Regions from separate parts of the Yersinia canariae genome, predicted to be linked through region 4. Evidence: predicted binding sites of a transcription regulator. Region 4 holds the regulator's gene; each other region holds the start of a gene.

Region 1 (8,034 bases), 1.3 Mb from region 4:
GATGGCATGCCCGCTACCCGGTTTGTTTTTCAAAATTGTTAATCAATTATCTTAATTCCTAGATATTCCCCAGCAATCGCCGATTGAAATCTTCTATCTTTCCTTGCGCAAGACGCGTCAGCATGGTTTTGCTCCAACTGGCCGATAGCCCGGATACTGCCAATAAGCGGCGATACTGTTCTTCATCGAACGGCATGTGCCAGGCAATGGCAATGGCTTCAGATACGGAGATATCACTGGTCCGTGCTAATAGTGTCAAAGGATGGTTTTCACTGACTTTGCCGGGTGAAATTACCCGATACAACCAACCGCAGTAGCCGATTTGCTGCATCAGCACTGACATATCCTCGATAGCAAAATGGAAGTTGAGTTTGTAGCAAGGTGAGCGCGGTTGAGTCACCTGAATGATTGCATCTCCCCAGCGATAGATATCCCCCATAAATACATTTTTCTCGGTCATGCCGAGGGTTGATATGTTTTCACCATAAGCTGGGGCAGAGAAAATATCAGCCTGTTCAGGGAATTGCTGGGCCCAGTGAGTGTAATGCTCACGGGGATAATGACATAACGCCCGGTCTGGGCCGCCGTGGAAGCGAGTTTCGGCCTGTTCATCCCCCTCCAATCCGAGAGGCGTGAGCATAATGCCGCCTTGCACCTGACGTTTGCCAATGGCACTGGGGGAACTGCCGCTGTAAGGCTCAATTTTGCCGATATAAACCTGTAGATATTTCATCTGCTCTCCTTGTCTGTGCTCAGCTCGGAGGCTCAGAATACCCTGCCTGACGGCAGGGTTCCAAGGTTTAACGCAGAATCAGAAGGTTTCCCAGTTATCCTGCTGTTGGGTACGATGGGTTTCTGGTGCTGCGCGAGGTGGGGTTATCCGCGGGGCAGTTGTATTGCTCTGAACAGACTCAGTTTCCGCTTCGGACAGGCGGAACACCGCCACAGCTTGCGCCAGTAAGATAGCTTGTTCCGCCAGTGAATCGGCGGCGGCGGCGGACTCTTCCACTAATGCGGCATTTTGTTGAGTGGTGCTGTCCATTTCCGAAATAGCCTGGCTGACTTGTGTGATACCACGGCTTTGCTCATCGGAGGCCGAGGCAATTTCTGCCATGATATCGCGCACATGAGTAACTGAGCGGACAATATCTTCCATCGTTTGACCTGCATTTTGTACCAGCGATGTCCCGGCATTCACTTGAGATACTGACTCGCCGATCAACCCCTCAATTTCTTTCGCTGCTTGCGCACTGCGTTGTGCCAGATTACGCACTTCGCTGGCCACCACGGCAAAGCCACGGCCTTGCTCACCAGCACGAGCCGCTTCAACCGCCGCATTCAAGGCCAGAATATTAGTCTGGAAAGCAATGCTGTTAATCACCGAGGTGATTTCAGAAATCCGTTTAGAGCTACCAGAAATATCATTCATGGTGCGTACGACATCATTAACCAGCTTGCCACCTTGCTGTGCGGTTTGTGATGCCTCTGTCGCGAGCTGATTAGCATGGTGGGCATTATCGGCATTCTGTTTAACCGTGGCATTTAATTGCTCCATACTGGCCGCGGTTTCTTCTACTGCCGCAGCTTGCTGTTCAGTACGGGATGATAAATCGGTATTGCCTGCGGCAATCTCACCGGAGGCATGAGATACCTGACTGACGCCAATACGAATTTCGTCAATCATGGCGCGCAGATTTTCATTCATCCGGGCAACAGCATTCATCAGCAGACCCAATTCATCAGTTCGGGTCGAAGTAGTTGCTGCGGTTAAATCACCCGTTGCAATGCGCTCAGCCATGGCGAGTGTGGTTCGCAGTGGCACGGTAATTTGGCGGGTCATGCGCCATGAAATTAACAACCCAAATAGCAGGGCGGCAATGACAGTAATGGCTAACTGCAATTGCGCATTATTGATTTCGTCGTGGGTGCCTTGTAGCTCTTGGGTGAACAGATGGGTTGCCAACTTATTCAACTCATTGGCACTAGATTCCATTACTTTACCGACTTCCAACTCTTGCTGATAAGCCGGTAAATACGCCAACACGTTGTCTTTATAGCTGCTGAGGCTGGAGATAACCGGCGCTAAAAGCTTTTGCTGTTCGGCTGATAACACGGGCATGAAAGCATTTGCGGCACTGTTAGCAATATTGATAGACGTTATTAATGAAGATTCTGCATCCTGATTGCGATCCAACAATAAGCCACGCGCGTTATAGCGCACGGTCATTAACTTTTGGTTCATTTCTGCCAGTAGAATTTGGGTGTTGGTATCCGCGCCCTCATTGAGCAAGCTTTGTTGTAATTCGTTGAGGTTCTTCTGAGTTTCAGAGATATTCCAACTTTTGCGCACGTCGTCCTTATGGGCCACTGCGTTGACAAAATTAGCTTGTTGTTGCAGATACTCTTCTACTACATCGGCAATGTTGCTGATCGTTTTACGATTATCTTCTGACCAGCCAAGCTCACTACTTTGAGAGAGTAAGGCTTTTATCTTATTGATATGCTCAGAGTTTTCTTTGATGTATTTCAGGTCATAGGTGCGTTCATATAGCGCACGGTTATATTTTGCCTGATTGGCTTCATCATTAATTTTGTAGCTCAAGTCGACTTTATAAGCATGCTCTTCAATAACGGAGAAATGATATGCGGTGGTACCAGCGATAATGCCAACCAACAACAACATCAGGAAAAAGCTTAATCCGAGCTTTTTACCGACTTTCACGTTCTCAAAGTTACCAAAAACTTTGCTAAATGCTGCCATGTTCTTCTCCGTTATGCGGTGTTTTTGCTGCAAATCAATCAGCGTAGGTGAGTTTGGGAAGGTCTAATTATTAGAGGATTTCGAGGAACTGGCGGTATGTGGGGCAGCCTTGGCAAGAGTGCTTTCCCTAACGTTTTTATGGCGTCATTTTTTGAGTCATAGCCCAGAGATTAATGCCATAAATACCCATATCTCTCTTGAACAAACTATCGGCAGGATTTGGTTAAACTTTAACAATAAAAAATGCCAGCAAGGGTTATCTTGCTGGCATTGATTCAATCCCGATACCGTGCCATTTAAGGCGTGATAAGGGTGCGGGTTAATTACTTAGCTTGAGCGAAACGCGCTGCTGCTTCGTCCCAGTTAACGACGTTCCAGAATGCTTTGATGTAGTCTGGGCGGCGGTTTTGGAATTTCAGATAGTAAGCATGTTCCCACACATCCAGGCCAACAATCGGGAAGCCTGATGCGCCAGAAACGGCTTCGCCCATCAGCGGGCTGTCTTGGTTAGCGGTGGAAACAACAGCCAGTTTGCCGTCGTCTTTCAGTACCAGCCAAGCCCAGCCTGAACCGAAACGTGTTGCCGCAGCTTGCTCAAATTTTTCTTTGAAGCTGTCAACACTGCCAAAATCGCGCTCGATAGCGGCTTTCAGGTCACCGGTCAGAGTGGTACCCAGTTTCAGGCCTTTCCAGAACAGGCTGTGGTTAGCATGGCCGCCGGCGTTATTACGCATAAAGGTGCGTTTTTCAGCTGGGACTTTGTCCAGATCTTTGATCAGATCTTCAACACTCAGTTTAGCCAGCTCAGGGAAGCTCTCCAACACCGTGTTTGCATTGTTAACATAGGTTTGGTGGTGTTTGGTGTGATGGATTTCCATCGTCTGCTTATCGAAGTGTGGTTCCAGGGCGTCATAAGCATAAGGCAGTGATGGCAGTGAGTAACTCATAATCATCGTCTCCGTAGGTGTAGGGCGGCACAAAAAAAAGTAAGCACCGCGTAAGCATTCCGATCATTATAGTTAATTAAATGATATTGAAAATGATTATCAATGCCGTACTTATTGTGTGGTTTTTCTATTCCCTAATCCGTTGCGGATGAGTATACACTGTTGCCCGACCGGGCTTGCTGAAGCCAACCAAGGTGAGATTACAGCGCTCGGCGACTTCCACAGCTAAGGTTGTTGCAGCAGAAACAGCAAATAAAATTTCGGCCCCGCACATGGCCGTTTTCTGTACCATCTCATAGCTGGCACGGCTGGAAACCAGCACAGCGCCTTGCTCCCACGGCTGTTTAGCCCGAACTCCGAGCAATTTATCCAGTGCCACATGGCGGCCGACATCTTCACAACCTCCCAATAATTCCCCCTGACGATTTATCCAGGCGGCAGCATGGGTGCAGCCGGTCAGTTGGCCCACAGTTTGCACTTGTTTGAGCTGTGCGAGTGCGCCATCCAAATTATTGAGATCAAAGGTTTGCGTGAACGGCAAGGGGGTGATTGGGCGGAAGATATCATCCAGTTGCTCAATACCGCAGACGCCACAGCCAGTGCGGCCGGCCATAGCTCGACGGCGCTCTTTTAAGCCAGCAAAGCGGCGGCTGGATAGCTCAATGTTAACCTCTATGCCATTACAGCCGGGGGTGACATCAATGGCATAGATTTCTTGTGGCGCAACAATAATCCCTTCTGATAACGAAAACCCCAGCGCGAAAGCGTCTAAATCTTTAGGGGTGGCCATCATCACGACATGAGAAATGCCGTTGTACACCAGTGCTACCGGCACTTCTTCTGCCAGCCAATCTAATTGCGGCTCCGCCATTTGATGGCGCTGTAGCACGTTAAGTTGTCTGGCACCGCAAATTCCGGTGGAAAGGTCAATATCTGAAGGTTTGATCTGGCTCACTATGCGGCCCTGAAAGTTATAACCCATAATCACAATGTGGTAACATTCACATTAAGAATGGTATGGGTATAATTCCATTTATACAGGAATGTATCCCACACCGATAAAGGTGATATCGCGAAAGCGATTTTAACGCTTCTGGTTTTGTTGAAGGAAGCGAGATCTGAATTTTAAATTTAAACATTGTGACAATCGTGAGATGAAGGAGAGACCCATGCAGGTCAGCAGAAGGCAGTTCTTTAAGATCTGCGCTGGCGGTATGGCAGGAACCACGGTCGCGGCACTCGGCTTTACGCCGTCAGTGGCGCTGGCGGAAACGCGCAATTATAAATTGCTGCGCGCCCGTGAAACGCGGAATACCTGCACATATTGCTCCGTCGGTTGCGGGCTTTTGATGTATAGCCTCGGCGATGGTGCTAAAAACGCCAAAGAGAGTATTTTCCACATTGAAGGGGATCCAGATCATCCGGTAAACCGGGGTGCATTGTGCCCTAAAGGTGCCGGGCTGGTAGATTTTATCCACAGCGAAAGCCGCTTGAAATACCCAGAATACCGCGCGCCAGGTTCAGACAAATGGCAGCGAATCACTTGGAATGATGCATTTGACCGCATTGCCAAGCTGATGAAAGAAGACCGGGACGCTAATTTCATTAAGACCAACGATGCGGGCGTGACCGTCAACCGTTGGCTGAGTACCGGTATGCTGTGTGCTTCTGCATCCAGTAATGAGACGGGTTATCTGACCCAAAAATTTAGTCGCGCTCTCGGCATGCTTGCCGTAGACAACCAAGCACGTGTCTGACACGGACCAACGGTAGCAAGTCTTGCTCCAACATTTGGTCGCGGTGCGATGACAAACCACTGGGTTGACATCAAGAACGCAGACTTAATTATCGTCATGGGCGGTAATGCGGCAGAAGCGCATCCGGTGGGGTTCCGCTGGGCGATGGAAGCCAAAATCCACAACAATGCTAAGTTGCTGGTGATAGACCCACGCTTTACTCGTACTGCATCGGTGGCTGATTTCTATACGCCAATCCGCTCCGGTAGCGATATTGCGTTCCTGTCCGGCGTGTTGTTGTATCTGATGACCAACAACAAAATTAACCGCGAATACGTCGAAGCTTATACCAACGCCAGCTTGCTGGTGCGGGAAGACTTTACCTTCGATGACGGTTTATTCAGTGGTTATGACGCCGAAAATCGCAAATACGATAAAACCACCTGGAATTACCAGCTGGATGAAAACGGCTTTGCCAAACGCGATGTCACACTGCAAGACCCACGCTGTGTGTGGAATTTGCTGAAAGAACACGTCAGCCGTTATACGCCAGATGTGGTTTCCAACATTTGCGGCACGCCAAAAGAAGATTTCTTGCAGGTTTGCGAATATCTCGCAGAAACCAGTGTGTCCAATAAAACCGCCACATTCCTATATGCACTGGGCTGGACACAGCACTCGGTTGGCGCGCAGAACATCCGTACGATGGCGATGATCCAGTTGCTGCTCGGCAATATGGGGATGGCGGGGGGCGGAATTAACGCCTTGCGCGGCCATTCTAATATTCAGGGCTTAACTGACCTTGGCTTGCTGTCGCAAAGCTTGCCGGGTTACCTGAACCTGCCGTCTGAAAAACAGCCAGATATTGAGACTTACCTGAAGGCCAATACGCCGAAAACTCTGTTGCCGGGCCAGGTTAACTACTGGAGTAATTACCCGAAATTCTTCGTCAGCCTGATGAAAAGTTTCTACGGTGACAATGCCCAGAAAGAGAATGGCTGGGGCTACGACTGGTTGCCGAAGTGGGATAAAGGCTACGACGTATTGCAGTATTTCGAGATGATGTCGCAGGGTAAAGTGAATGGCTATATTTGCCAGGGCTTTAACCCGGTCGCGTCGTTCCCGAACAAAAACAAAGTAGTCGCATCACTGTCGAAACTGAAATTCCTGATAACTATTGACCCGCTCAATACGGAAACCTCGAATTTCTGGCAAAACCACGGTGAATTTAACGATGTCGATCCATCGAAAATTCAAACTGAGGTGTTCCGCTTGCCATCCAGTTGTTTTGCTGAGGAAAACGGCTCAATCGTTAACTCCAGCCGCTGGCTGCAATGGCACTGGAAAGGAGCCGATGCGCCGGGCGAAGCATTGAACGATGGCGCTATTTTGGCGGGCATCTTTAGTCGTCTACGTGATATGTACCGCCGGGAAGGTGGTGCCGTGCCAGAACAGGTGCTCAATATGACCTGGGATTACCTGACGCCAGACAATCCAGAGCCAGAAGAAGTGGCACAGGAAAGTAATGGTAAAGCACTGGCTGATATCACCGATGCCGATGGTAAAATTCTGGTCAAAAAAGGCGAGCAGCTCAGCACCTTTGCTCACCTGCGCGATGACGGCACCACCGCCAGTGGCTGTTGGATATTCGCCGGTAGCTGGACACCGGCGGGCAACCAGATGGCACGGCGCGATAATGCTGATCCATCAGGCCTTGGCAATACGCTGGGCTGGGCATGGGCATGGCCGCTTAACCGCCGCATTCTGTACAACCGCGCGTCCGCTGACCCACAAGGTAAACCTTGGGATCCGAAACGCCAGTTGCTGGAGTGGGATGGCACCAAATGGGGTGGCGTTGATATCCCTGATTACAGTGCCGCAGCACCGGGAAGTGATGTCGGGCCATTCATTATGCAACCTGAGGGCATGGGCCGTCTGTTTGCTATTGATAAAATGGCAGAAGGGCCGTTCCCGGAACACTATGAGCCATTCGAAACGCCGTTGGGGACTAACCCACTGCATCCGAATGTGGTTTCCAACCCCGCCGCGCGCGTCTTTAAAGACGATTTGGCTGCAATGGGTTCTCATGTGCAGTTCCCGTATGTCGGCACCACTTATCGTCTGACCGAGCATTTCCATTACTGGACTAAGCATGCGTTGCTCAATGCTATCGCCCAGCCAGAACAGTTTGTGGAAATTGGCGAAAAACTGGCAGCGAAAAAGGGCATTAAGCAGGGCGATACCGTGAAAGTCAGCTCTAACCGCGGCTACATCAAAGCCAAGGCAGTGGTGACCAAACGTATTCGTACGCTGAATGTTCATGGGCAGGAAGTTGACACTATTGGTATCCCGATCCACTGGGGTTACGAAGGGGTGGCGAAAAAAGGCTTTATTGCCAACACCCTGACACCGTTTGTCGGTGATGCTAATACGCAAACGCCAGAGTTCAAGGCGTTCCTGGTCAACGTGGAAAAGGTGTAACGGAGAGAACCTATGTCACTGCAAACTCAAGACATTATCCGGCGCTCTGGCACCAACTCCCTTACGCCGCCGCCACAGGATCGTAACCACCAACAAGAGGTGGCCAAGC
Region 2 (8,034 bases), 650 kb from region 4:
TGGAGCCCAGATATGATCACGGAAGATATTGATATCAGCTGGAAGCTACAAGTTCGGCACTGGTCTGTATTCTTTGAGCCGCGCGGATTGTGCTGGATTTTGATGCCAGAAACCCTGCGAGGTTTATGGAAACAACGTCTGCGCTGGGCGCAGGGTGGGGCAGAAGTGTTCCTGAAGAATATGTTCAAGTTGTGGCGCTGGCGCAATCGCCGGATGTGGCTCTTATTCCTTGAATATTCACTGTCTATTACTTGGGCATTTACTTACCTGTTCAGTATCATCCTGTTCCTGCTGGGTTTGGTGATTACCTTACCACCGGGAATTCATGTGCAAACAGTGTTCCCGCCAGCCTTTACCGGGATGGTATTGGCGCTGACCTGTTTGATGCAGTTTGCTATCAGTTTGGTGATTGAACGGCGCTATGAACCAAAACTGGGGAGTTCGCTATTCTGGATTATCTGGTACCCAATGGTTTACTGGATGCTAAGTTTGTTTACGACCGTGGTGGCGTTCCCCAAAGTCATGCTCAATACCAAGCGTAAACGTGCGCGTTGGGTGAGCCCAGATCGCGGAATAGGGAGGGTTAAGCCATGAGTGAACCTCTGATTCATACTGAGCAGCGGGCTATCCCCCGCTGGATAGATATCATTATCACCGCTTTAGCTTGGGTTGGTTTTATCTTCCTATTTGCTAAGGGTTTTTTTGACATGATCGACAGAGCGCCAAATATGGGGCCGATACCCTTTAGGCTCTACATACTCAGCGGTCTAACCACCCTTGCTTTGTATGTGGCCATCGCGTTGTTTAATGCTGTGGTTATCATTATTTGGGCCAAATATAACCAAGTGCGTTTTCAGGTTGAGCGTCGTGGTCATCGTCCGCATTTAGATGATGATGAACTTGCGAATAGTATGGAAATGACGGCTGAGATGATTGCCCAATTAAAAGCAGGCTCTTGTCTTACACTGTATAATGATGAACACGGCCAATTACTGGACGTCAAAGAAGGATTACAACTTCCCTCTGTGGCGCCGGTGGTCAATTTACGCCGAGGGTGAGACTTTCTCATCTCTGAATACCTGATAGTAAGTTATGGTCTACTTACATCGGGTATTCAGGGGGCAATTCTGTGTTATTCCCGCCAAAGATTCTGCAAAACTCCGCTTTCATTTACCGCGTCAGCTTTATATATTGCTATGATATTCCTAATATATATTGCGGTAATAGCTTTTAATATTCCTCTGAGCGTCAGTTAAAACCGGAGCACATAATGAATCAAAATCATTTTGAACAAATTATTGGGGCGGAATTACCGCACTGGCAATCCGCACTGCGGCCCCAGAAAGACATGCTATCTGGGCATTTTTGTAATCTGGCCCCTGTTGACTCAGATAAACATGAAGCATCTTTATATCAGGCCTACCATTTAATTTCCGATGCCAGTGACTGGACGTATTTTTATTGTGATCGGCCAGAAAATAAAGCTGAATTCAAGCAGTACCTACAGACATTAATGAGTGCTAAAGATGCTTTCCACTATACGGTGGTGGATACACAATCAGATTTGGCTTTAGGGACGGTGGGCTTACAACGGATTGATGAAAAGAATGGCGTGATTGAGATTGGTTCGGTTAATTGGTCACCGCGCTTAAAACGCCATTCAGCGGGTACTGAGGCTATCTATTTGCTATTACATTATGTATTCGACAAATTAGGCTATCGCCGTTGTGAGTGGAAATGTGATTCATTGAACGAGCCGTCAAATGCGGCGGCAATGCGATTTGGTTTTCAGTATGAAGGGCAATTTCGTCAGGCGATTGTGACCAAAGGCCGTAATAGAGATACCAATTGGTATTCCATCACTGACCGCGAATGGCCGCTTATTAAGCAGGCGTTTAACAATTGGCTGGACAGGGAAAACTTTGATAGTAACGGTAAGCAAAAGACGCGTTTACAGGATTTAAGAATCAGCCGTTAATGGTTGCCAAGTTAATTAAATTCAACATTATCTTGTTGTTTATAATGGTATTTTTAACTTTCGCCTTTGCTCAAAAAATAAGCGAAAAAGGTAAGGGCGAAATATAAAATCGAGTTTAATGTGGGGGATTAAGCGGAGGGCTAATAGTATAGCGCGATATAAAAAATAATTAGAGTAAAAAATGACCAAATGGAAATGTTATATTTTTTTACATTTTGATATCGCGAATCCTTAGAGTGTCATTATACTGTAATCATCTGGCGGTATTTTTCACACGGTGCACAGCTTAGGCTGTTGTTTATCACTGCGGGGATCGCTAATGGTAAAGTCCATGATTGGGCTGTTAAGAGAAAACCAAAGTTTCATCCAAGTGACTCGTTATTACGAGGGCTGTCCCTCCGACTCTCAAATTACAGCAGTAACATCATTATTTACCTTTAATATATTAGTGTCATCCTTACTTTTGTTCCCTGTATCAACATCACGTAATCACCCCCCCTGCGATATTGTTTTCATCCTGCCATTAAGCAGGTGTGCTGACTTTATTCGCATTTTCATTGGCTATTATTGGCTGCAAAGGAAGCCAAAACCTCATCTGTATGTGAAACATAATCGCACAGACAAATCTGCTGCGGTAGGTGAATCAAACTGAAAGGTGCCACTATGGGAAGACAGAAAGCAGTGATCAAAGCTCGTCGTGAAGCGAAACGCGTAATTAGACGTGATTCACGTAGTCATCGTCAGCGTGAGGAAGAAAACGTGACATCGTTAGTGCAAATGGGCGGTGTTGAATCAATAGGTATGGCACGGGATAGCCGTGATACCTCCGTTATTCAGGCGCGTACGGAAGCTCAAGGTCATTACTTATCAGCCATAGAAAGTAAACAACTCATCTTCGCCACCGGTGAGGCGGGGTGCGGTAAGACTTTTATCAGCGCGGCCAAGGCCGCTGAAGCATTAATTCACAAAGAAGTTGATCGGATAATTGTGACGCGACCTGTGCTACAGGCAGATGAAGACTTGGGTTTCTTACCCGGCGATATCTCTGAGAAATTCGCGCCGTATTTCCGTCCGGTGTATGACATTCTACTGCGCCGACTCGGATCATCTTTCATGCAATATTGTTTGCGGCCGGAAATCGGCAAAGTCGAAATTGCGCCTTTCGCCTATATGCGCGGGCGTACCTTTGAGAATGCGGTGGTTATTCTCGATGAGGCACAAAATGTCACCGCCAGCCAAATGAAAATGTTTCTCACCCGTCTCGGTGAAAATGTCACAGTTATCGTGAATGGTGATATCACCCAATGCGACCTTCCGCGTGGTGTGAAATCCGGCCTTAGCGATGCGCTGGAGCGTTTTGCTGAAGATGAAATGATTGGCATAATTCGCTTTGATAAACAGGACTGTGTCCGCTCTGCACTCTGCCAACGCACTTTGAATGCCTATTCATAACTCAAGATTATGAGTAGATGACAAAAAAGGGCAAGCGCTACAAACGCTTGCCCTTTGCTATTGATAAATAACCGCTACAACATGATTGTCATCATATAAGCGGCAAACAACGCCAGATGTGCGGTGCCGTTGAGCACATTGGTTCTGCCAGTAGAGAATGAGATTTGCGACAGAATCAATACACTCACCATCACCACGATATGCGGTGCTTCAAGCCCAAAATTCAACTCTTGCCCGGTCAATACTGCAATCAAGGTGACCGCAGGGACGGTCAGTGAAATGGTTGCCAGCACAGAACCGAAGAATAAATTCATTGCCCGCTGTACCTGATTGGCCAGAACGGCTTTTAAAGCACCTAATCCTTCTGGTGACAGGATTAGCAAGGCAATCAGGAAGCCGGTAAATTTAGCCGGTGCATTGAGTTCGCTGAGCAGTGCTTCCAATGGGTTAGCATCAAATTTTGTCACAGCGATTACTGCAACCAAATGAATCAACAGCCAAAATGTGTGCCACAGACTACTGTGAGATGAAGGTTTCCCGTGGTGTGGGTCACTCGGGTCATCCCCTTCGTCTTCATGCTCGTAGACAAACAGGCTCTGATGGGTTTTGGTTTGAATAAGCAAGAAAACGCCATACATTGCCGCCGAAATGACCGCAACAACCAGTGACTGTGCCACGGTAAAGTTACCGTCAGGCAAGGTGCTGGGTAATACCAAAACAATGATTGCCAGCGGGAAGATAGCCATCAGGTACTGTTTGATTCCGACCAAATTGACATGCTGGGTAGCAAATTTCCGGCCACCAAGCAGCAAGGATACCCCAACCAATCCGCCAATAACTATCATGATGATGGAATAGAGAGTGTCGCGCATCAAGGCCGGAGCGGCGTCACCTGTTGCCATCATCGCCGAGATCAAACTGACCTCCAGCACCACTACAGACAGGCTGAGAATCAAAGAACCATAGGGTTCACCCAGGCGGTGGGCCAGTACGTCAGCATGGCGCACGACACTGAAAGCACTGCTGAGGATACCGACCAGTGCAATGAGATTAATAACAATGACAGCGGCAAAATTGCTGGTATCGCCCCAAATATTAAGAATAACCAGCGCAATAATAGGCAGGATAAGGGAGTATTCGTGATGGCGGGATTTAGATCGGCCAGGATCATTTTGCGACTTCATTTCGAGAACGCTCCTAATAACTTTACTGCATTAAACGGGCATTAGAGCCATTTAACGATAATTAAGCGCCATATTGCAGGCTAAGTAGCTTTAAGACTAACAAATAACAGGGAATTGTCGCAGAAAATTTACAAGGTTTTAACGGGGGAAAGTAAAAAAACGCCATAAAAAATGGACATCACAAAGTAATGTCCATTGATTTTATAGATATTAATGAGACCTAGTCGTCAATGTTGTCCATCACTTCATGACGTTTGTGATGATAATCTTCCTCATTGAGGCCTTCACGCCAATAGGGCACGGCGTACAGTTGCTGGCGTTCACAGTTTTTTTCTCGACGAAGATAGCGGCGCAGTTGCACGACCAGTTTATCTTCACCGGCCAACCAGAATGTTGCTTCTTCCATCGGTAAATCCAGCGCGCAGAATTGGCGAATAACCTCATCTGTTTTTTCGGTGCCGCCAATGACCCAGCTAAGTTCAACACCAGCCGGTTTCACCAGATTTAGCACATCTTGCGGGGTATCGACGCGAATAATGACATGGCCTTGCGCCTGAGCCGGCAATGTTTCCAACAAGGCGGCAATCGCGGGCAGTGACGAGGGATCCCCAACCAGATAACTGTATGTCGCAGCCGGTAGCATGGTTTCAGGCCCTCCGGGATTGGTAATCCCCAGCCAATCGCCTACTTTGGCATGACGGGCAAAATTGACCGCCGGGCCGCTATGGTCATGAAGTGCAAACTCAATGTCTATTTCACAAAGCTCCGGGCGAATAGCCCGAACAGAATAGGTTCGAACAATCGGGCGCACATCTGCTGCCGGCCATTGTGGGCCATTTTCGCCAAGAATCGGTAATTCTGGTTGTGTTTGGTGTGCTAGCGGCAAGAAAATTTTAAGATGCGCCCCAGCACAATCTGACGGGTAATTTTGCAATGTGGTGCTGTGAAAGGTTATTCGGCGCAAATGTGGGGAACTGTCTACCACCTTTTTTACCTGCACCAGGCGAGGAGGAGTAGGACGGTATCTGGGTTTTGCTGCTGTTGATTCTGTGGTCACAGTTTATCCTTCTTATCTTATGGTGTTTTATTCTTAGTCATCAGCCAGCTTAGGGTGGCTTACAAAGGGATAAACTATATCACCAACCAATGTTAATGATAATTATTTGCATAAAACAATATGTGGAAAACGAAAAAATCCATTTGCCTACTCAGTGATCTGGCAAATGGATGGTGTTTGCAGAGAGTTGTTAGCTAATAGCTTGCACGATAGCGGTGCGGCGAAAATGCATTCTCAAGCGCAACATCGTGACTAACGCAACAGCCATCACCGCCATGGCGGCCAGTGGAAGTTGTTGTAAATGCAAGCCAAATGCCAGTAAGGTGCCGCCGAGCCAGGCCCCCAGCGCATTTCCCAAATTGAACGCGCTCTGGTTAAATGTTGATGCCAAATTAGGCGCATCTCTGGCTTGATCCACAACCAATAGCTGTAACATTGGGCATAGCGCAAAAGCCACAATGCTCCAGATAAACAAGGTCATTACTGCCGATAAATAGAAGCCAATTGTGTAATGGAGTGCCAGTAAAATAGCTATTAATATTGCTATCAGCCGGGTCATGGAACCCACGAGATTTTTATCCCCCAGCCGCCCGCCCATTATACTGCCAATGGATAACCCGACCCCGAGGATTAACAAAACGATAGTGACGCCATGTTCAGAAACACGAGTAACTTCACGCAATAAGGGGGCAATATAAGTGAAAACGGTAAATAAACTGGTATTCGTTAATACTGATAGCAATAAAGCAGTTTGCACTTTTTTCTGCATCAGAGTTTTGAACTCAAGTTTTGGGCTGATTTTCTTCATCGGAATATTACTAGGTAACCAAGCAATCACTGCAATGATGGCGATAATACCAATTGCACTCACGCCCCAAAATGCAGCACGCCAACCGAAAGCTTGCCCGATTGCCGTTCCCAGCGGCACACCCAGCACATTTGCTAATGTGACCCCCATGAAGACTAATGCAATTGCTCGCGCCCGGCGATTGGGTTGAACCAAATCAGTGGCGACCACTGAGGCCAGCCCAAAGAAAGTGCCATGACACAGGGCGGCAATAATACGCGCAGCCATAAGCAGGTTATATGTTTCAGCCAATGCGCACAGCACATTACCTATAATGAACAGAACAATTAACCCGAGCAGAGTCGATTTACGCGGCACTCGGGCTGTCGCGATAGCCAGCAGTGGGGCACCAATGACCACGCCCAGGGCATAAACTGAAACCAACATTCCGGTTTTAGGGATACTGACCCCGAGGTCATGGGCAACTTCGGGTAATAACCCCATAATGACAAATTCGCTGGTACCGATGCCAAAAGTTGCAATGGTAAGCGCGATAATAGCCAATGGCATGAATCACTCCTGAACAGCCTCTTCCGGCAAGAAGAGTCCGTATAATATCAATATCAACTCGCTCCTTATTTATGAATATAAAAGGAGAAAAAGTCTTTGTAGGTAAATTTAATCGGACGATTTTATCACTGGCCCAAAATGGCGTCTAACAGCAAAGTGCTATATTAAAAAATTATTTAATATAGCTAATCTCATTTTTTGACTCTGGGGTGAAGTAAATCTTCTGGATTTATAAAATGATTATTTATTTGAAAAATAAGGCTATTTTACAAACTCATCGTGTAATGTGATTTTTTCTGTTGACCCTAAACTTTGCTTAGTACAAAAAAACATAAGCAACGGCTTTTTTGTATTTGTTTGTCCCCCTCATCCCCCGTAAATCTATTTATATCCTGTGCACTTGAAGCCACAGTGTTGTTGGCAAATTTCACTCACCCTGGCCACTGACTTAGGTAATCTCATCGGGGTGTGTTCGTTTGCCGCTAACTTGTTACTCCACGTTCTTTGGGTATATCAATCAGAATGAAATGAAAGGGGCTTGGTATGAATTTCCAGCAGTTAAAAATTATTCGGGAATCAGCCCGTTGCAATTACAACCTGACTGAAGTGGCAAACACATTATTTACTTCGCAGTCTGGTGTCAGCCGTCATATTCGCGAGCTAGAAGAAGAATTGGGCATTGAGATATTTATTCGGCGCGGAAAACGGCTATTGGGAATGACCGAGCCGGGTAAAGAGTTACTGACAGTTGCCGAGCGCATGTTAAATGATGCTAATCAAATCCGCCGGTTAGCTGATGTATTTAGCAATAATGAAAGTGGGCAGCTACATATTGCGACCACACATACTCAAGCGCGTTACAGTTTGCCGCGGGTGATTAAAGAGTTTCGCCTGTTATATCCGCAGGTAAAGTTGGTTATTAGTCAGGGCAATCCGCAAGAAATTATGGCGATGTTGCAATCGGGTGAAGCTGATATTGGCATCGCCACTGAATTATTAATGAGTG
Region 3 (8,034 bases), 1.1 Mb from region 4:
AATCCCCCTTCAAGTTACTGAAAGTGCTAAAGATGAAAGCTAATTAGTAGTAAGAGTGCTCGCCGCGCTGATGCTCAGTCAAATCTCTCACCCCTTTCAATTCTGGGAATTTCTGCAATAGCTCTTTCTCGATGCCTTCTTTCAAGGTCACATCGACCATGGAGCAGCCGTTACAACCGCCACCGAATTGCAGGATAGCCAATGCATCCGGCGTGATTTCCATCAAAGTGACTCGGCCACCGTGACCGGCTAATTGCGGGTTAATCTGCGATTGCAGAACATACTCGACCCGTTCCATTAGCGGCGCATTGTCATCCACTTTGCGCATTTTGGCGTTAGGGGCTTTCAGTGTCAGCTGTGAACCTAACTGGTCAGTGACAAAATCGATTTCAGCATCTTCCAGATAAGGTTTGCTCAGTTCATCAATATAAGCTGATAACTGTTCGAATTTCAGTTCGGTATCTGTTGCTTCAACGGCATCCGGTGGGCAGTAAGACACGCCGCACTCAGCGGTAGGTGTACCGGGGTTGATAACAAATACGCGAATTTGGGTGCCTTCTTCTTGATTTGCCAACAGTTTGGCAAAATGAGATTGTGCTGCGTCTGTTATTGTGATCATGGCATCTGCTCAATAGTTGACTATTCTTGTCGGTTATAATACGCCCATTGTTAGGGTGACTACAAGGTTCGGCAAATACACCAGACCTGCAATGAGGCAATCCCCTGCGCCCATAGTAGCTTGGCAATCTCATTCACGGTACTGCCTGTTGTCACAACATCATCCAACAGAGCAATATGTTGGCCGCGAACCGACTCCATACAGTGAAATATTCCCTGCATATTTTGACGGCGTGCTGCAGCTTTTAATTGCTGTTGCGGGGGCGTCGCACGAATACGTCGCAAAGTGGTATTGCTGTAGTGGCAACCCAGCCAGTGTGCTAATGGCCGTGCTAATAAATCTGTTTGATTATATCCGCGCCGCCAACAGCGCCAGCGGTGCAGCGGCACACTGATAATTCTGTCTGGTTTGATGACGTTGCCGTGTCGCCTGGCATCAAGCCAGCGTAGCAGGAATAATCGGGCCAATACCGGTGCCAGTGACGTCGCCCCGTTAAATTTTAGCTTTTTTATTAGCCCATTCAATGGGGGAGCATAATCGCTGACAAAAATCATACGCATCCAGCGCGGCGGCTGTTTTAGACAGCGGCCGCAGGGCAAAACAGTATTACCACAAGGTAAGCCACAGTAAGAGCAGCAGGGAGGTAAGGGAGGGAAATGGCGGCGGCAATAACAACAAATACCGTGTTTAGGGTGATATAGCGGTTGCTGGCATAGCCAACATGGACTGACGATTGTTAGCATGTGTATCTTCCTTAAATATCCTCCGTTCATGAGGCCGCAGGGGGCTACGCTCACGCGCCGCCTGGCGACAACGCTAATGACTTTGGATATAGGCTTTATTTCCATTAAACAATTGAATCTGGCAAGGTGCCTGACATAGCTGTTAGCACGATTGCGATATCGGATTAGTCAGGGATACTAATGTATGAAACAACTTTATTGGAACATCTGTGGTGAAGGCGATCGTGATCTTGTGTTGCTGCACGGATGGGGGCTGAATGCCGAGGTATGGCATTGCATAATTGACAGACTCGCGCCGCATTTTCGCCTGCACTTGGTTGACCTCCCCGGGTATGGGCGCAGTCATGGTTTTGGTGCGATGTCACTGGCGGAAATGGCTGAAATAGTTTTGCAGCAAGCTCCCCAACACGCGATATGGCTGGGTTGGTCAATGGGTGGGTTGGTTGCCAGTCAGGTAGCTTTGACTCACTCCGAGCACGTCCGTGGGCTGATAACGGTTTCTTCTTCCCCATGTTTTACTGCCCATGATGAATGGCCGGGTATCCGCCCAGAAGTGCTGGCGGGTTTCCAGCAACAGCTCAGTGAGGATTTCCAGCGCACTGTTGAGCGTTTTCTGGCACTGCAAACCTTGGGGACGGAAAGTGCGCGCCAGGATGCCCGTTTATTGAAAGCCGTAGTGTTGCAGCACCAGATGCCAGCAGTGGACGTGTTGACGGGAGGGCTGGATATTCTGCGCACCGCAGATTTACGAGAAGAGTTGGCTAACAGTTCTCTCCCTTTCTTGCGCATTTACGGTTATCTGGATGGGTTGGTGCCCCGCAAAGTGGCCTCATTATTAGACAGCAAATGGCCGCATAGCCCATCCGTGGTGATGAAAGGATGCGCTCATGCGCCATTTGTTTCTCATCCTAATGAATTTTCAAAACTAATTATCGATTTCTCACAGCAGAATGATGCTTAGCATCCCATCTTTTTGGGTTTTCGGCGCGCCAATGCTGACGATAAGGACACCCTGGAAATGGGGCTTAGTAAAATTTAATCGTCGATTTAATGGCTAAATATTAAATTTAATTAATAATTGTTACTGCGTTTGTACAATATTTATAAGCCGTATTATTCATTTGCGAGGTATTCGGTATGAATTTATTGAAAAATCTGGCGGTAGCTCTGGTGGTGACTGGGGTTTCTTTTGGCGCGATGGCGGCTAAAGAAATTACGAAAGAAGAAGCGAAGAATTACGAGAAGATCGGCACTATCTCGACGTCGGGTGAAGCAACATCACCGATGGATGTGAAGCAAGAACTGTCTAAATTGGCCGATGAGAAAGGCGGTAAGTATTACGTGATTATTGCCGAGCGCGAGAAGAAGAAGTTTGATGCCGATGCAGAGGTCTACAAGTAATATTGGTAGAGATGCCCAAGCGGGCATCTCATTCACTTTAATTTTTTAACTGATAAATCACAGTGTTACATTGATTTCGCCCCTCTGGGCAGCTCTTGCAACTGCCCGTCAGGCACCCGCTATTATCTTGTTCAATTCGTTCAATCTTGCCCATTGCGGCTAACTTTTCCAGCATGGCCTCAACCAGAGGTAAAGGCATCGCCAATTGATGACTTAACTGATTTGCATCAGCACTGCCGCTGAGGGCGATTGCATCGCGCAATTGCAGTAGGCTTGCCATAGCACCTCCTCGTTAGTGACAGTCATTACCGGCGTGTTGGCAACAACTGCTGGTGGGCGTATTATTTTGTAATCTCACCGTGACCCGGCTACGTGCGCGGCGCAAACCAAACAGAATCAAAGCATTAATAATAATAACTAAAGCAATAATGCCGAGGCTCTGTTGCGGATGGTCACGCAAAGTGGCTACTTGATAGAACAAGGTGGCCAGTGAGTAAGCAACATTCAAGCCCCACAGTATTGAGAAAGTCATCCAGCCCCGGCTGGTTTCCCGCGCAATTGCCCCCATCACCGAGACACAAGGCACATACAGCAAGACGAAAATCAGGTAGCTGTAGGCAGAGATACTGGAGCCGAACTTGCTGCTCATCATCCCCATCGAACCGGCCGCCATTTCGCCGTCACCTTTACTGGCCTCAATAGGGTTGGATAACACACTGAGACTGAAAGTATCTTTTAATCCCTGCCAGGTTGTATGAACCGCTCCGCCTAATTCACTCCATAAATTAAAGCTTTCGGCATCAAAGGGCTCATTTTTAATTTGCTCGGCGGTGTAAAGGGTATTCAGTGTTCCTACCACCACTTCTTTTGCCATGGCTCCGGTCACCAACCCCACAGTGGCTTGCCAGTTATCCTCATGGATCCCCATGGGTGACAGTAAGGGGGTCAGCACTTTACTGACAGAAGCTAGCGCCGAGTCATTGATACTGTCTACTGCTTTGCCGCTGAAAGAAAAACTGTTCAGGCCACCAATAAAAATACTCGCGATAACAATGACTTTCCCCGCGCGCAAGACAAAGCCTTTGAGCCGCTGCCAGGTTTGCAATAACAAACTTTTAAGGTGTGGCACATGGTAAACCGGCAATTCCATCACAAAGGGGGATGCTTCACCGCGCATGATGGTGTATTTGAGTACCAGGCCGGTGAGGATGGCGACGGCAATACCTAACAGATAGAGAGAAAAGACAATACTGGCGCCGTCTTGTCCGAAGAATGCAGCGGCAAATACAGCAAATATAGCCAGCCGCGCACCGCAGGACATAAACGGTGCCATCATGATGGTTATCAAGCGCTCGCGTTGGGCATCCAAGGTGCGCGCGCCCATAATCGAGGGCACATTGCAGCCGAAGCCGACAATCAGTGGCACAAAAGATTTACCCGGTAACCCCAGCGCTTGCATCAGCCGGTCCATGACAAAGGCGGCGCGGGCCATATAGCCGGAGTCTTCCAAAAAGGAGAGGAATAAATACATCATGCCAATTTGTGGCACTAGCGGTAGCACGGTGTTTATCCCGCCGCCCACACCTTGAGCCAGGAAGACGGTTAGCCACTGCGGGAAATGCAGAGTATAGCCAATCCATTGTATTCCTTGAATAAAAATGGCAGCAGAGCCGATATCAAATATCGGTTGTAACGCCCCGCCGATATTAATGGCTAAGACGAACATTAAATACATAACAAACAAGAAGATAGGCACACCTAACCAGCGGTTCAGAATCACTTTATCAAGAACTTGGGTCAGGCGGTTGGGTTCGGCTTGCTGGGAGTTGCCGACGATATCGCAGATACGGGCAATGCTTTGATAGCGGGCATCGGCGATCACCAGTTCCGGGTCTTCGTGCTGGTTTTGCCGCAGATTTTCACGGGCCAGTGCCACGATAGAAGGGGAGATGCCCGCGCGAGCCAAGCTATAAATATCACCTTCTAATATTTGCAGTGCCAGCCAGCGGCGCTGCTGCACCGGCCAAGACTCCGGCATCGCCTGCACCAACTTATCCACCTCGCTCAGGAGTACCGGCGGGTAGTTAACCAGTGCTTTAAAGGGCACGGGTTGAAGCTCATCAATGCTGTTTTTTAATTCATTGATACCGCGGCCTCGCGTGGAAACCAACGGAATAACGGGACAGCCCAATTGCTGAGAAAGTGCTTCGATATCAATATCAATGTGCTGACTTTCGGCAATATCCAGCATATTGAGTGCCACGATGCAGGGGATACCTAATTCTATCAGTTGCAGTGTTAGGTAAAGGTTTCGCTCCAGGTTGACCGCATCAATCACATTAATCAGCAGGTCAGCTTCGCCGCTCAAAATATAGTGGCAGGCAATTTGCTCATCCAGTGACGTTTGCTCGGAAATGGTTGTTAGAGAGTATGTTCCGGGCAGGTCAACTAAGGTCACTTGATGCTGTGCGGTGCTGAAGTGGCCTTCTTTACGCTCAACAGTGACCCCAGCCCAGTTACCTACCCGCTGGCGGGCACCGGTTAACTGGTTGAAAAGGGTGGTTTTACCCGCATTCGGGTTGCCAATCAGGCCAATGGTGAGTGCTTTCATTTTCCAACGTGATATCAATAAATTAACGTGTGCAAGGCGGTTTTGTTACATCACACCGCAGCCAGAATAAGACGTTGACCTAAAATATTAGGGTTGCAGGTCGAGTGTCAGCAGATCCAAATCTTTTTTACGCACCACCAGACTAACCCGACGGGTTTCTATCTGAATGGGGTCACCTAAGGGCGCCAGGCGAACAACATTAAATGAAGAGCCGGGTAGCATACCCAGAGACAATAATTTCTGCCGATAAGCCGGGCTAATTTCAGGTGAGAAACCAACAATTTTGTAGGAACGCTGTGGAATAAGATGCATTGGAGCCTCTTGATTTATCGTTTTATTGGCGTACCAGAGTTCAGAGTAATATTAGTCTAAAAACTAATGGATGAAATAATGATAGTAATAATCATTTTCATATTCAACTAAGGCAAAATACTCAAAAGTAAGTATTAGTAACAATTCTATTCTTGGAATTAATGAGTCTGATTTCTATTTTGTGCCTGTTTTACCACCAAATTAGCGCGATCGCAAATGCGAATGATGAGTTAAATCAGTTGACTGAATGTTTCTATCACGGCCTGCTTGTTCTGTAAAATACTCATAAGTTACATAATTGATTCACACTGATTTGAATCAAATAACATTCGCATTTTAATGAAGTGGGCATCTGACGACGTAATTAATTATAAATTAATGGTAATTTCTAATAGATTAATGTCTTTGTTAAATAGATTGTTAAAATCAATTTATTCCTATCATGTATCGTATTTTTAATATCACCATAAAACGGATTTGTTATTTTTTGTGTCTGTAAAAATACGCTGCTCTGCCCAAAGCCATTCTTAGCATTCAATCTCTGTGTCACTAACGCATAATCCGGCGGGTCAAAACTTAATTCATCGTCGTTAAAGCACAATTCATGAAATTCTGAAAATACTCTGTCTTGGCCTGACTCATGCATCCATCAACTAATATTAATACGCAAACTCACGGAGGGTCTCTCTTGTGTCCTTTATTCGACGTGAAACCGAAATAAGCTGAGGGAGTTCTTGGATGTCATTCAGATAGTTATCTTCTCTGACAGGAAGAAATAATGAAAATTGCGATAATCGGTGCTGGGCCTGCGGGGTTGATAGCTGCACGCAATGCGCTGAAGCTCGGATTTGAAACTGTACTCTTTGAGAGGCTCGAACGGGTCGGCGGCTTATGGAACCCCGACAGCAAGGGGGTCTACAGTAATGTCAACATGCAGATCTCGCGACACACCTTCCACTACGCCAATTTCCCCAGTTACACAGGTGGGAATTTTCCAGATGTCCATCAAGTGATTGATTATTTAACACTTATGGCCACAGCGACAGGAGTTTTAGATATTACTAACCTGAATACAACGGTGACAGGTGTGGTGCATACGCAGCAAGGTTGGCGAGTCTCTACTGAACAGGCTCAACAGCATCAGCGGGCCTATTTTGATGGCGTTATTATTACTACCGGTGAGCAGTGGCAGGCGCGAAAACTGGCAGTGCCAGGGCTGAACGATTTCCGTGGAGAAATCGTTTCATCTCAAGATTATTGGCATCCAGAAATATTCACTGACAAAAACGTTTTAGTCATAGGTGATGGGCTTAGTGGTACAGATATTGCCGCAGATTTGGTGCCTTTTGCCCGTTCTGTTTCACTCTCGGCTAAAAAAATGGGGCTATTTCTACCTCGATATTTCCGGTTAGGGCCTCATGATTTGATGCACTCATATTTAGGGCGCTATTTGCTAAATCAGTTGCCTTACGATGAGTATCTGGTTTATCTGGATGAAGCGCTGCCGGAATATATGCAGCTTTATCGTGAGTCTGGGCTATTACCCGCCATGGCTAACAATACGGCAGTGTTGGTCAATGAAAAGGTGATTCCCTATATTGTGGCCGGCCGAATCACACTTAAACCCCAACTTGAGCGCATCAATGCGGATGGAAAAGCACAGTTCGCGGATAGTTCTTTGGCTGATTATGATGCCATTATTTCTTGCATCGGTTATGAGCGGCCAGATTATCGTTTTATCACCGGATTTGACCGTCGGCGGCTCTATGAACATTTCTTCTGGGCAGATAATCCGACCTTGTGCATCATCAGCCCACCGATTGGTTATGTTCCCTTTGGCGCTGCTTTCCCATACTTCGAAATTATCAGCCAATGGATACTGAGGGTAATAATTGGCAAGGTGCAGCTTCCATCATTGGAGGTTATGAGTCAGTGGTGTCAAGAGAATGAAAGCTCTCTCTATGCGAAACGGTTCTATGACAGTTGGCTGGAAACTATCCGCATTGGCATTCACGCGGGTGTTTTGCCCGATCCTGCGGTGAATTTCAGCCGCTATTGGAACCTTATCAGCAGTGTTATTAAACCTGAGTTTTTAGTCTCAGTTCCGGTGCGACCAGTGCGGGGTATGATGGATAGCTGGTTTAATTTCGATGCGGCGAAAGTGAAAATTCTGGCCAGTTTACCGATGGGGGTTCGTGATAGCCTTCTGGCTAAAGGCGATATTTCGTCGGAGGAATACAGGGATGCGGCGAAAATAGGTGCAAACGATATTATTCATCCTGAATTACGGTATTCACATACCTATTTTTAATCGCTCTATCGTTTGCTTACTTTTATAGCAAATAGTA
Region 4 (8,034 bases):
ATCTAATCACAGTAAACCATTGTCGTTGCTCGGTTGGCTGGGGTATTATGGCGCGCTATAAATTTGCTACAGAGTTTGGTGGCAAATGCAAATTCAGGCAGTTGGTTCATACCCTAATGAATTGGAGTTGCGGTGTTATTAGCGGCTTCAAATAAGAAAGGTATCGGCCTGAAACGTGTAAACCGAATCGTCAGAAATTTCTGATGTAAATCCCTTGTAGTACCGCTACCTATGGCAAAAGAACAAACGGATCGCACGACGCTGGATCTGTTCGCAGATGAACGCCGTCCGGGGCGCCCGAAAACAAACCCATTATCCCGTGATGAACAGCTTAGAATTAATAAGCGAAATCAACTACGGCGCGATAAAGTACGTGGCTTACGACGCGTGGAACTGAAGATTAACGCCGATGCCGTCGATGCTCTCAATAGCCTTGCTGAGCAGCGCAACATCAGCCGTAGTGAACTGATTGAACAGATGTTACTTGCTCAATTAGCGCACTCAGAAGAAGGGTTTTAACCCTTTCGGTTATCACGACGGCGTGGCGTAAGTGATTACGCCACGCCAATATCCTCACAATAAGTTTAGCAATACGGGTTTAGAAAGTTTCCCAGTTTGCATTGTTATCCACCTTGGCTGTCGGCATCGCCGCTACTACATTGGCCCGAGGCTTGACCGTCGGTTTTACCTGCATATCGTCTGCTCTCAATTTAAACACGGCCACCGCTTGGTTTAGCTGAGTCGCTTGTTCCTCAAGTGAAGCTGCCGCCCGGGAAGCCTGCTGTACCAGCGCAGCATTTTGCTGAGTCACGCTGTCCATTTCAGCCACCGCCTGCCCGACCTGAGTAATTCCCTTGCTTTGCTCATCAGACGCCGAAGCGATTTCCCCCATCAGATCAGTTACGTTGGTGATGGAACGGACAATTTCATCCATGGTTACCCCAGCACTTTCTACCAAGGCTGAACCGCTACTCACACGGTTAACTGACTCAGTTATCAAGCTATCAATCTCTTTCGCCGCCTGTGCGCTGCGCTGTGCAAGATTGCGCACCTCACTGGCAACCACGGCGAAACCACGACCTTGTTCCCCAGCTCTGGCCGCTTCAACGGCAGCATTCAGTGCCAGAATATTAGTTTGGAAAGCAATACTATTAATGACTGTTGTGATTTCCGCGATTTTGCGTGAACTGGCAGAGATCTCATCCATGGTATGAACCACATCTGCCACCAGCGCCCCACCTTTTTTGGCGGTGATAGAAGCATTTGCCGCCAGTTGGCTGGCGTGATGTGCATTATCCGCGTTATGTTTTACCGTGGCGGTTAACTGCTCCATGCTGGCGGCCGTCTCTTCCAATGCAGCGGCCTGTTGCTCTGTTCGTGATGATAAATCCGTATTGCCAGCAGATATTTCAGCCGCCCCGTGGTAAATCCCATCAGTGCTGCTGCGGATAGCTTTTACCGTATTCGCCAAACTGCTTTGCACATCGCGGAGCAGTGGAAATAATTGCCCAACACAGTTACGACCAAAATCCGCAATGGGCTGGCCCAACTGGCCGGAGGCAATCACTCGAAAATGGGCACGAATATCATCCAACGGGCGAACCAAGTTAACCGACAGGTAGCGGTCAGTTGCCAGCAAAATTACTAACCCAGCCACCAACGCGGAAATTAATATTATGCTGCTCACTTTTGTCAGATGAGCAAACTGATCTTTAGCTACCCCGATGGCCTGCGATGCGGCCTGATTGAAATTCTCAGCAACAGAACCATATTGGCGACTCAGCGCGGGTACGGTCTTTTTCGCTAAATCCTGATAAGCCGCGCTGTTATTGCCCATCGCCGCCTGATAAAGCGGCGTAACGCCTTGATCAATTAGCGCACTCCACCCATCAATCACTCCAGTGACCAACGCGGGATCAATCTGTGCATGGTCAATAGCTTTAAACTGCGCCAACTCCTTTTTCAGATTTTCAAGTGCGACATTGGATGATTTTAGCTCCTTATCTGCATCGGCAATGTTACCGCTCTGACGGTAATCGACTGAACGGGCAAGGCGTGTCACCATCCGAAAATATTGATCCGTCCCCTGATTGACCAAATTCATGTTTTCAACCAACACACTGTTGGCATTAGAAGATTGTGTCAGTTGATTCAGTGATAACAACGTATAACCGGATACGCCCCCCCATAGCAGGCAAAATGCCCCAAGCACCCAAAGTAGTGCGGCCCTGATAGTTATATTTTTTAAAAACTGCATGTTCGTTCCCCTTATATATCGGATAGTTACCGTTAGAGACGCAGGTGTTATTTGATGACCGAAAAGCAATAAAGGACGCTCCATACAGCTAACGACAACTCCTTTCCCGGCAGACTTTCATCTGACGGTTTTCCCTCTGGCACCGCAAATTGCAACTTTCTCGTTACACTGAGGTTATCGGCAATGAGGTTATAAGGTTGAGTCACTCACAAAAATTTAATATCGCATAAACTTGATATCGGCCTGCCGAGGTTTTCTGGCATTATATCGCCCTATACATGTGTTATATTATCGGGCAGAGCGCTTGGTAATTTTCACAACTATTTGAATTAAAAAGGTATTAAGTTATATGGCAACTGTAGGCATTTTCTTTGGCAGCGATACTGGCAATACCGAAAACATTGCCAAGATGATCCAAAAGCAACTGGGCAAAGATGTTGCTGAGGTTCACGACATTGCCAAGAGCAGCAAAGAAGATTTGGAAGGCTTCGATATTCTGCTGATCGGTATCCCAACTTGGTATTACGGTGAAGCCCAATGTGATTGGGATGATTTCTTCCCAACACTGGAAGAGATCGATTTCAACGGCAAATTGGTTGCATTGTTCGGTTGTGGTGATCAGGAAGACTATGCTGAGTATTTCTGTGATGCGATGGGAACCGTGCGCGATATCATCGAGCCGCGTGGCGCTGCAATCGTCGGCCACTGGCCAACTGCGGGTTATCACTTCGAAGCTTCCAAAGGCTTAGCGGATGATGATCACTTTATTGGTTTAGCCATTGATGAAGACAGGCAGCCAGAACTGACGAATGAACGTGTTGAAGCTTGGGTAAAACAGATCAGTGAAGAACTGAATTTGGCCGAAATCACCGGTTAATTTGTCATGTGCCCTAAATAATTCGAGTTGCAGGAAGGCAACCAATGCACTTGTAGCTTGAAGAATGGCAGGTATATCGGAAACGCGAGGTTGATGTTAAACATTGCCGCGCGTTTTCGTTACCCCCACGCCACTCGCCCTACTCTGTTAACCCGCCCACAGATCCGCATCTTCATTCGTGCAAAATGAAAATAAACCGCTACAAATTTGTAACGTTACGTCTGGCCGCCATATACTTAAATGATGCAACAATCCCATTCATCAATACATTGCATGATTAATCTGACAAAGTGTGCAATTATATCTTTGTTAACAACCACGGTTTTCATTTGGGGCTAGCAGTTCTATAATGAGACGCAATTGAGAATATTGCGCCACGGATGTCATAGGCTGAACAGCCTTAATTTGAATCGATAGTAACAGGACTGAATCCGCATGACTGACAACAACAAAGCCTTAAAAAACGCTGGCCTTAAAGTAACACTGCCCCGGCTTAAGATTCTGGAAGTGTTGCAAGATCCGGCGTGCCATCACGTCAGCGCGGAAGATCTTTATAAAAAGCTGATCGATATCGGTGAAGAAATTGGTTTGGCGACGGTTTACCGCGTCCTAAATCAGTTTGATGATGCCGGTATTGTTACCCGCCATAATTTCGAAGGCGGCAAATCAGTCTTTGAGCTGACGCAGCAACACCATCACGATCACCTAATTTGCCTGGATTGCGGCAAAGTGATTGAATTTAGTAATGAATCCATTGAATCGCTTCAACGTGAAATTGCTAAACAACATGGCATTAAGCTGACCAATCACAGTCTGTATTTGTACGGCCACTGTGAAACCGGCGATTGCCGCGAAAATGAGTCTGCGCACGATAAAAGATAATGTAGCTTTATCGCATTGATCTTATAAAGATTTTTAGCACTGAACAGTATTACGGTTTTCTTTAATTCAGATAACGGCGTGCTATTGTCTGATTAACTTAGACCCATCAGCAAAATGGCCACCTTTCCCAGTCAGCAACCTGAGATAAACTCGGTCGGGAGTCAGGTGGTCATTCTTATTTATCTCCGATTACTCCCCCATAAATTTAAAGCAAAAAAAACCCCGGACTTGCCGGGGGAAAACCATCAACTCAACTTCACTTAATATTGTTTACCGAAAAACCCGGCAAACAGGAGTTAACATCAGACACAGCACTTTGATAGCAATAATCAAACTTTAACGGACTCCGCACGGCTACTGCGCTTACCATCCGGGCTGGAGGAGCGAATCAACACATCACCACTGACTTTAGGTTGTACTTTGGCATCATACTTCTGCCATTGCTTACCGCCATCGGTGGAATATTCAATAATCAAACCCGGCAAAGAAATGTTAGCCTCCAATACCCCTGCGACAACACGTGCTCCCGGAACCGGTAAGCGGTAGGCCACACCGGCTTTATCCAGTTTTGCTAATTCACGTTGGCCCATAATGTTGGCAAAACGCTGCCAATCCGTACTCAACGCCTTGGTATCAACCATGTGCGTTTCACCGCCTTTGTACTCACGGCCAGCTTTATAATCTTGTTCCCAAGACGCACGATGCCAGGCACGCTCAGCCAGTGGTAATACACGAGGGAAAATCATGTATTCCATCTGTTCATCAGTGCGAACTGTTTCATTCCACGATTGCCCTGAAATGCCGTGCACGCCCGGCCAAGGTTTATCACTTTTAGCACTGAAGTGATTACCGTCGCGGTCGACCGAGGTTTCAGCATTTTGCGGCATATTATCGGGTGCGAAACTAAAGACCTTCGCTTCATCGTTAAAGCGAGTGGCCCAGTAGTAACCGCGTTCATTTGGGTTAACTTCATACGGCATATCGAAATAAACGTAGTCTGGATTGGACGCGACCACTTCATAACCTTTATTTGCCCAATCATTGATTGAGTCGGCACCGCCCCAGTAGAGGGTATCCCAGAAGTTAACGCCAACACGTTTGGTGGCAAAATCTTTCGCATCCTTGGCATCTTTAAGGCCATCTTGCCAGGCTTGCATTTTTTCAATGCCGTGAGCATTCACCAGCTTGCTAACTTCAATAGCAAAGTGGCTGGAAAGGTGCTCAACATCCTGAATTTTCCCTTGTTTGACCATATCCTGACAAACCTGAGATTTGGCCCACGGCTTATCTTCCACACTCTTATCAATAATGCCTTTACCCGGCTCAATCGGGCCCTTTTTGTCCTGGAAACCCGCGCCCAAACGGATGTTCTTCGCCTCATCACCACCGAAATGCCACGTGGTCAGCGGCATCCCCGCTTCTTTGTGCATCTGGGCCATTTCGCCAATCACTTTGTCGACAAAGCGTTTTGAAGAATCCAAACATGGGTTCAGATAACTTTTGCGTTCATAGAACTGAACAGAAGTTGTTTGGGAATCATCGGTCGGGTCAATCAGGCGGAATTCGTTAGCTTCTTTTTCTTTACCCTGCTTCATCAAATTGTTGTAACGGGCTTCCATCGACACCACAGCCGCACGAGCATGCGCGGGCATATCAATCTCAGGAATGACCTCAATTTGGCGGGCTTTGGCGTACTTCAGAATGTCGATGTAGTCATCACGGGTAAAGTGACCAGAACCCAGATTATTACTCTCAGGGCCAGATCCCAATTGTGGCAGTAAGCAGGTATTTTCAGTTAAATCGTGACAACGCTTGCTCCCCACATCCGTCAGTTCTGGCAGGCCGGGAATCTCAATACGCCAACCTTCATCATCACTAAGATGGAAATGGAATTTATTCAGCTTGTAAGCGGCCATCTGATCGAGCAAACGCAGCACCGCATCTTTCGTTTTGAAGTTACGCCCAACATCGAGGAAAACACCACGATATTCAAAGCGCGGCGCATCTTTGGCATCCAATGTCGCAATCTTCTTGCTGCCATCAGTCGGCACTAAAGAAAGAATTGATTGCAGGCCGTAAAACACACCTGTTGGGTCAAAACCAATGACTTGCGCGCCCTTTTCGCCGATTTTCAACTCATATGCACCAGAAACGGCTAAATCACCTTTAAAAGCAGACGGCTGAATTAACGTTTTAATCGGGAAACCTGTTGCACTTGACTTCAAGCCAAGTAATTCAAAACGCTGCTGCGCCGCCTCGGCTGCCGGCTTTGGTAAAGTGCTCAGGTCAAGCGCCACACCTTGACTCAAATCAGCATCTTGCTTGTGAACTTTCACCTCCATTGGCGTCGGGATAATCTGCCCGCGCAGGTTAGCCGCCGCTAATGTTTTCACCGCTTCATTTTTGACGAAACGGGATTCTGGTGTCATCAGCACGTTATTGTCGTCTTTCGTGCGCTTCCACTGATCGCCCGTAAACTGAGTCAAATATTCGTTAATATCCTCAGTATCGGTATTTTTCAGTACTTTTGGCTTCGCATCACCTGAAGTGGCATACCACCGCGGCATAAAGTCGGTGGCAAATAGCTGCCAATATTCGCCAGTGATTGGAATTTCAACCGACTGATTCGCTGGGAAGCCGGTAAATTTGGCAGTAGGTTCAATTTTGTGTAGGTCACCGGTCAGGTGAGTAATTTTAAATTGGTCGTTATCTACTGTTAGAATTTGACGAATACTATGGAAGTAAATAGCCCAGTCCTGGCCTTTGATCTCATCCCCAGTGTTGGTCAGAGTAATCAATACCTTATTACATGATGCCCAGTCAGCGCCCAATTTAGCGCAATCGACGCCATTTTCAGCAGCGCGGTTATCCAACACTTTATAGTTAACTTTCAACGTGCTGAGTTGATCAACAATCTGCTGATTGGTGGTGTCCGCATGCGCGTATCCCATCAAGCCAAAGGTTGCGGTTATCGCCGCTAACGCATTTAATCTGAATTTGTTCATCACTAACCTCATCCTTAATGAATAACCGCCGCCAAAGCTGCTACTGAAGTATTGACGCTGACAGAATTATTGTTAGTTCAATTGTCGCCATCAATTAATCATTTTTGTGGATTAATTGTTGCCATGGATTAATTACTGTCGTTGATTAATTGTTGTCGTAGATTAATTGTTGTTGCGAATTTCTTGCCAAAGCTTGCCGCACTGCGCCGCATAAGCCTGGCCATTGCCGGTATGAGCTGCATCAATACAGCGCTGATAATCCAATACTCGAACAGTTTCTTTGTCGGTAAAGGCTTGATGAGATTTCTCTTGTTTCAATACGTTCAGCACAGCTTTGCAAGGGATCAATCTTTCCGGTTGACCTTCGCTGGCATTGATACAGGCGCTGTATGCTTGCTTAAGTTTACTGTCTTCTGGCTGAACCGGGCCTTGTGTGGCACAAGCACTTAACCCCATCACTGCGGCAATAATAAAAAGTATTTTTTTCATGGTGGCACTCCATTATGACCCCGGCACAAAGGCCGGGGCTGGCAATCAAGCGGGTAAAATCAGAAGATCGTAAATGGCGCAATCACGATGAATTTAACGTCTTTTTCATCCTGGAATACGTTGCCGAAACCGCCACCATAGCTTGGAATGTTGGTGTGGTTGTCGTACATGGTGTAATGCAGTTTGAATAATGTGCCTTTTGCCCGGCCTTCTTGCAGGGTATAAAGAATGTCAAAGTTCCAGGCTGATTCTTTCAAACGCTTATTTTGGTCATAAATTGGATTGGTGCTCGGCTTGGCATCCCAACCATAAGCATAGGAAGTCCCGACTGACCAGCCGGCCATATTCCAGTTTTTCAGGTCATACATCACACCACCAAACAGCGCTTTTTCACCGTTGGCGTTGAAGTCAGAACGGGAATCCCACCATACGTCCAGACGGCCATTGGAGGTTGCGTAACCTGGGGTCATACGTTGTAGGAAGTAACCTTGGTTACCGTCGGCTTTGGCCCACGTTCCTTCCAA

What was found. Region 4 encodes Fur, which represses iron uptake genes when iron is present. Its sites were predicted from a motif close to ATAATAATGAGAACNACTATCAA; they were not measured.
Region 1: a site for Fur is predicted at 3,789-3,811, ahead of sodA (superoxide dismutase [Mn]). Genes of this name have one in related genera too.
Region 2: a site for Fur is predicted at 5,761-5,783, ahead of F0T03_RS12210 (siderophore-interacting protein). Genes of this name have one in related genera too.
Region 3: a site for Fur is predicted at 5,765-5,787, ahead of feoA (ferrous iron transporter A). Genes of this name have one in related genera too.

The regions. Positions count from the first base shown of each region.
Region 1 covers NZ_CP043727.1:4,624,485-4,632,518, reverse strand. Annotated here, with positions in the region: gene yiiM (6-hydroxyaminopurine reductase) at 59-733, opposite strand; gene F0T03_RS21120 (methyl-accepting chemotaxis protein) at 812-2,761, opposite strand; gene sodA (superoxide dismutase [Mn]) at 3,085-3,708, opposite strand; gene fdhD (formate dehydrogenase accessory sulfurtransferase FdhD) at 3,836-4,690, opposite strand; gene fdnG (formate dehydrogenase-N subunit alpha) at 4,878-7,925, shown strand; gene fdxH (formate dehydrogenase subunit beta) at 7,938-8,034, shown strand, end outside.
Region 2 covers NZ_CP043727.1:2,643,919-2,651,952, reverse strand. Annotated here, with positions in the region: gene pgaC (poly-beta-1,6-N-acetyl-D-glucosamine synthase) at 1-594, shown strand, start outside; gene pgaD (poly-beta-1,6-N-acetyl-D-glucosamine biosynthesis protein PgaD) at 591-1,058, shown strand; gene F0T03_RS12225 (GNAT family N-acetyltransferase) at 1,271-1,978, shown strand; gene phoH (phosphate starvation-inducible protein PhoH) at 2,642-3,430, shown strand; gene chaA (sodium-potassium/proton antiporter ChaA) at 3,505-4,614, opposite strand; gene F0T03_RS12210 (siderophore-interacting protein) at 4,835-5,671, opposite strand; gene F0T03_RS12205 (MFS transporter) at 5,862-7,028, opposite strand; gene cbl (HTH-type transcriptional regulator Cbl) at 7,572-8,034, shown strand, end outside.
Region 3 covers NZ_CP043727.1:4,440,751-4,448,784, reverse strand. Annotated here, with positions in the region: gene nfuA (Fe-S biogenesis protein NfuA) at 44-619, opposite strand; gene gntX (DNA utilization protein GntX) at 679-1,362, opposite strand; gene bioH (pimeloyl-ACP methyl ester esterase BioH) at 1,547-2,323, shown strand; gene F0T03_RS20435 (YdgH/BhsA/McbA-like domain containing protein) at 2,500-2,763, shown strand; gene F0T03_RS20430 (FeoC-like transcriptional regulator) at 2,801-3,043, opposite strand; gene feoB (Fe(2+) transporter permease subunit FeoB) at 3,056-5,374, opposite strand; gene feoA (ferrous iron transporter A) at 5,462-5,686, opposite strand; gene F0T03_RS20415 (FAD-dependent oxidoreductase) at 6,465-7,997, shown strand.
Region 4 covers NZ_CP043727.1:3,291,199-3,299,232, forward strand. Annotated here, with positions in the region: gene ybfE (LexA regulated protein) at 232-519, shown strand; gene F0T03_RS15245 (methyl-accepting chemotaxis protein) at 599-2,257, opposite strand; gene fldA (flavodoxin FldA) at 2,607-3,134, shown strand; gene fur (ferric iron uptake transcriptional regulator) at 3,570-4,016, shown strand; gene F0T03_RS15260 (beta-N-acetylhexosaminidase) at 4,346-7,021, opposite strand; gene chiQ (ChiQ/YbfN family lipoprotein) at 7,184-7,510, opposite strand; gene chiP (chitoporin ChiP) at 7,570-8,034, opposite strand, start outside.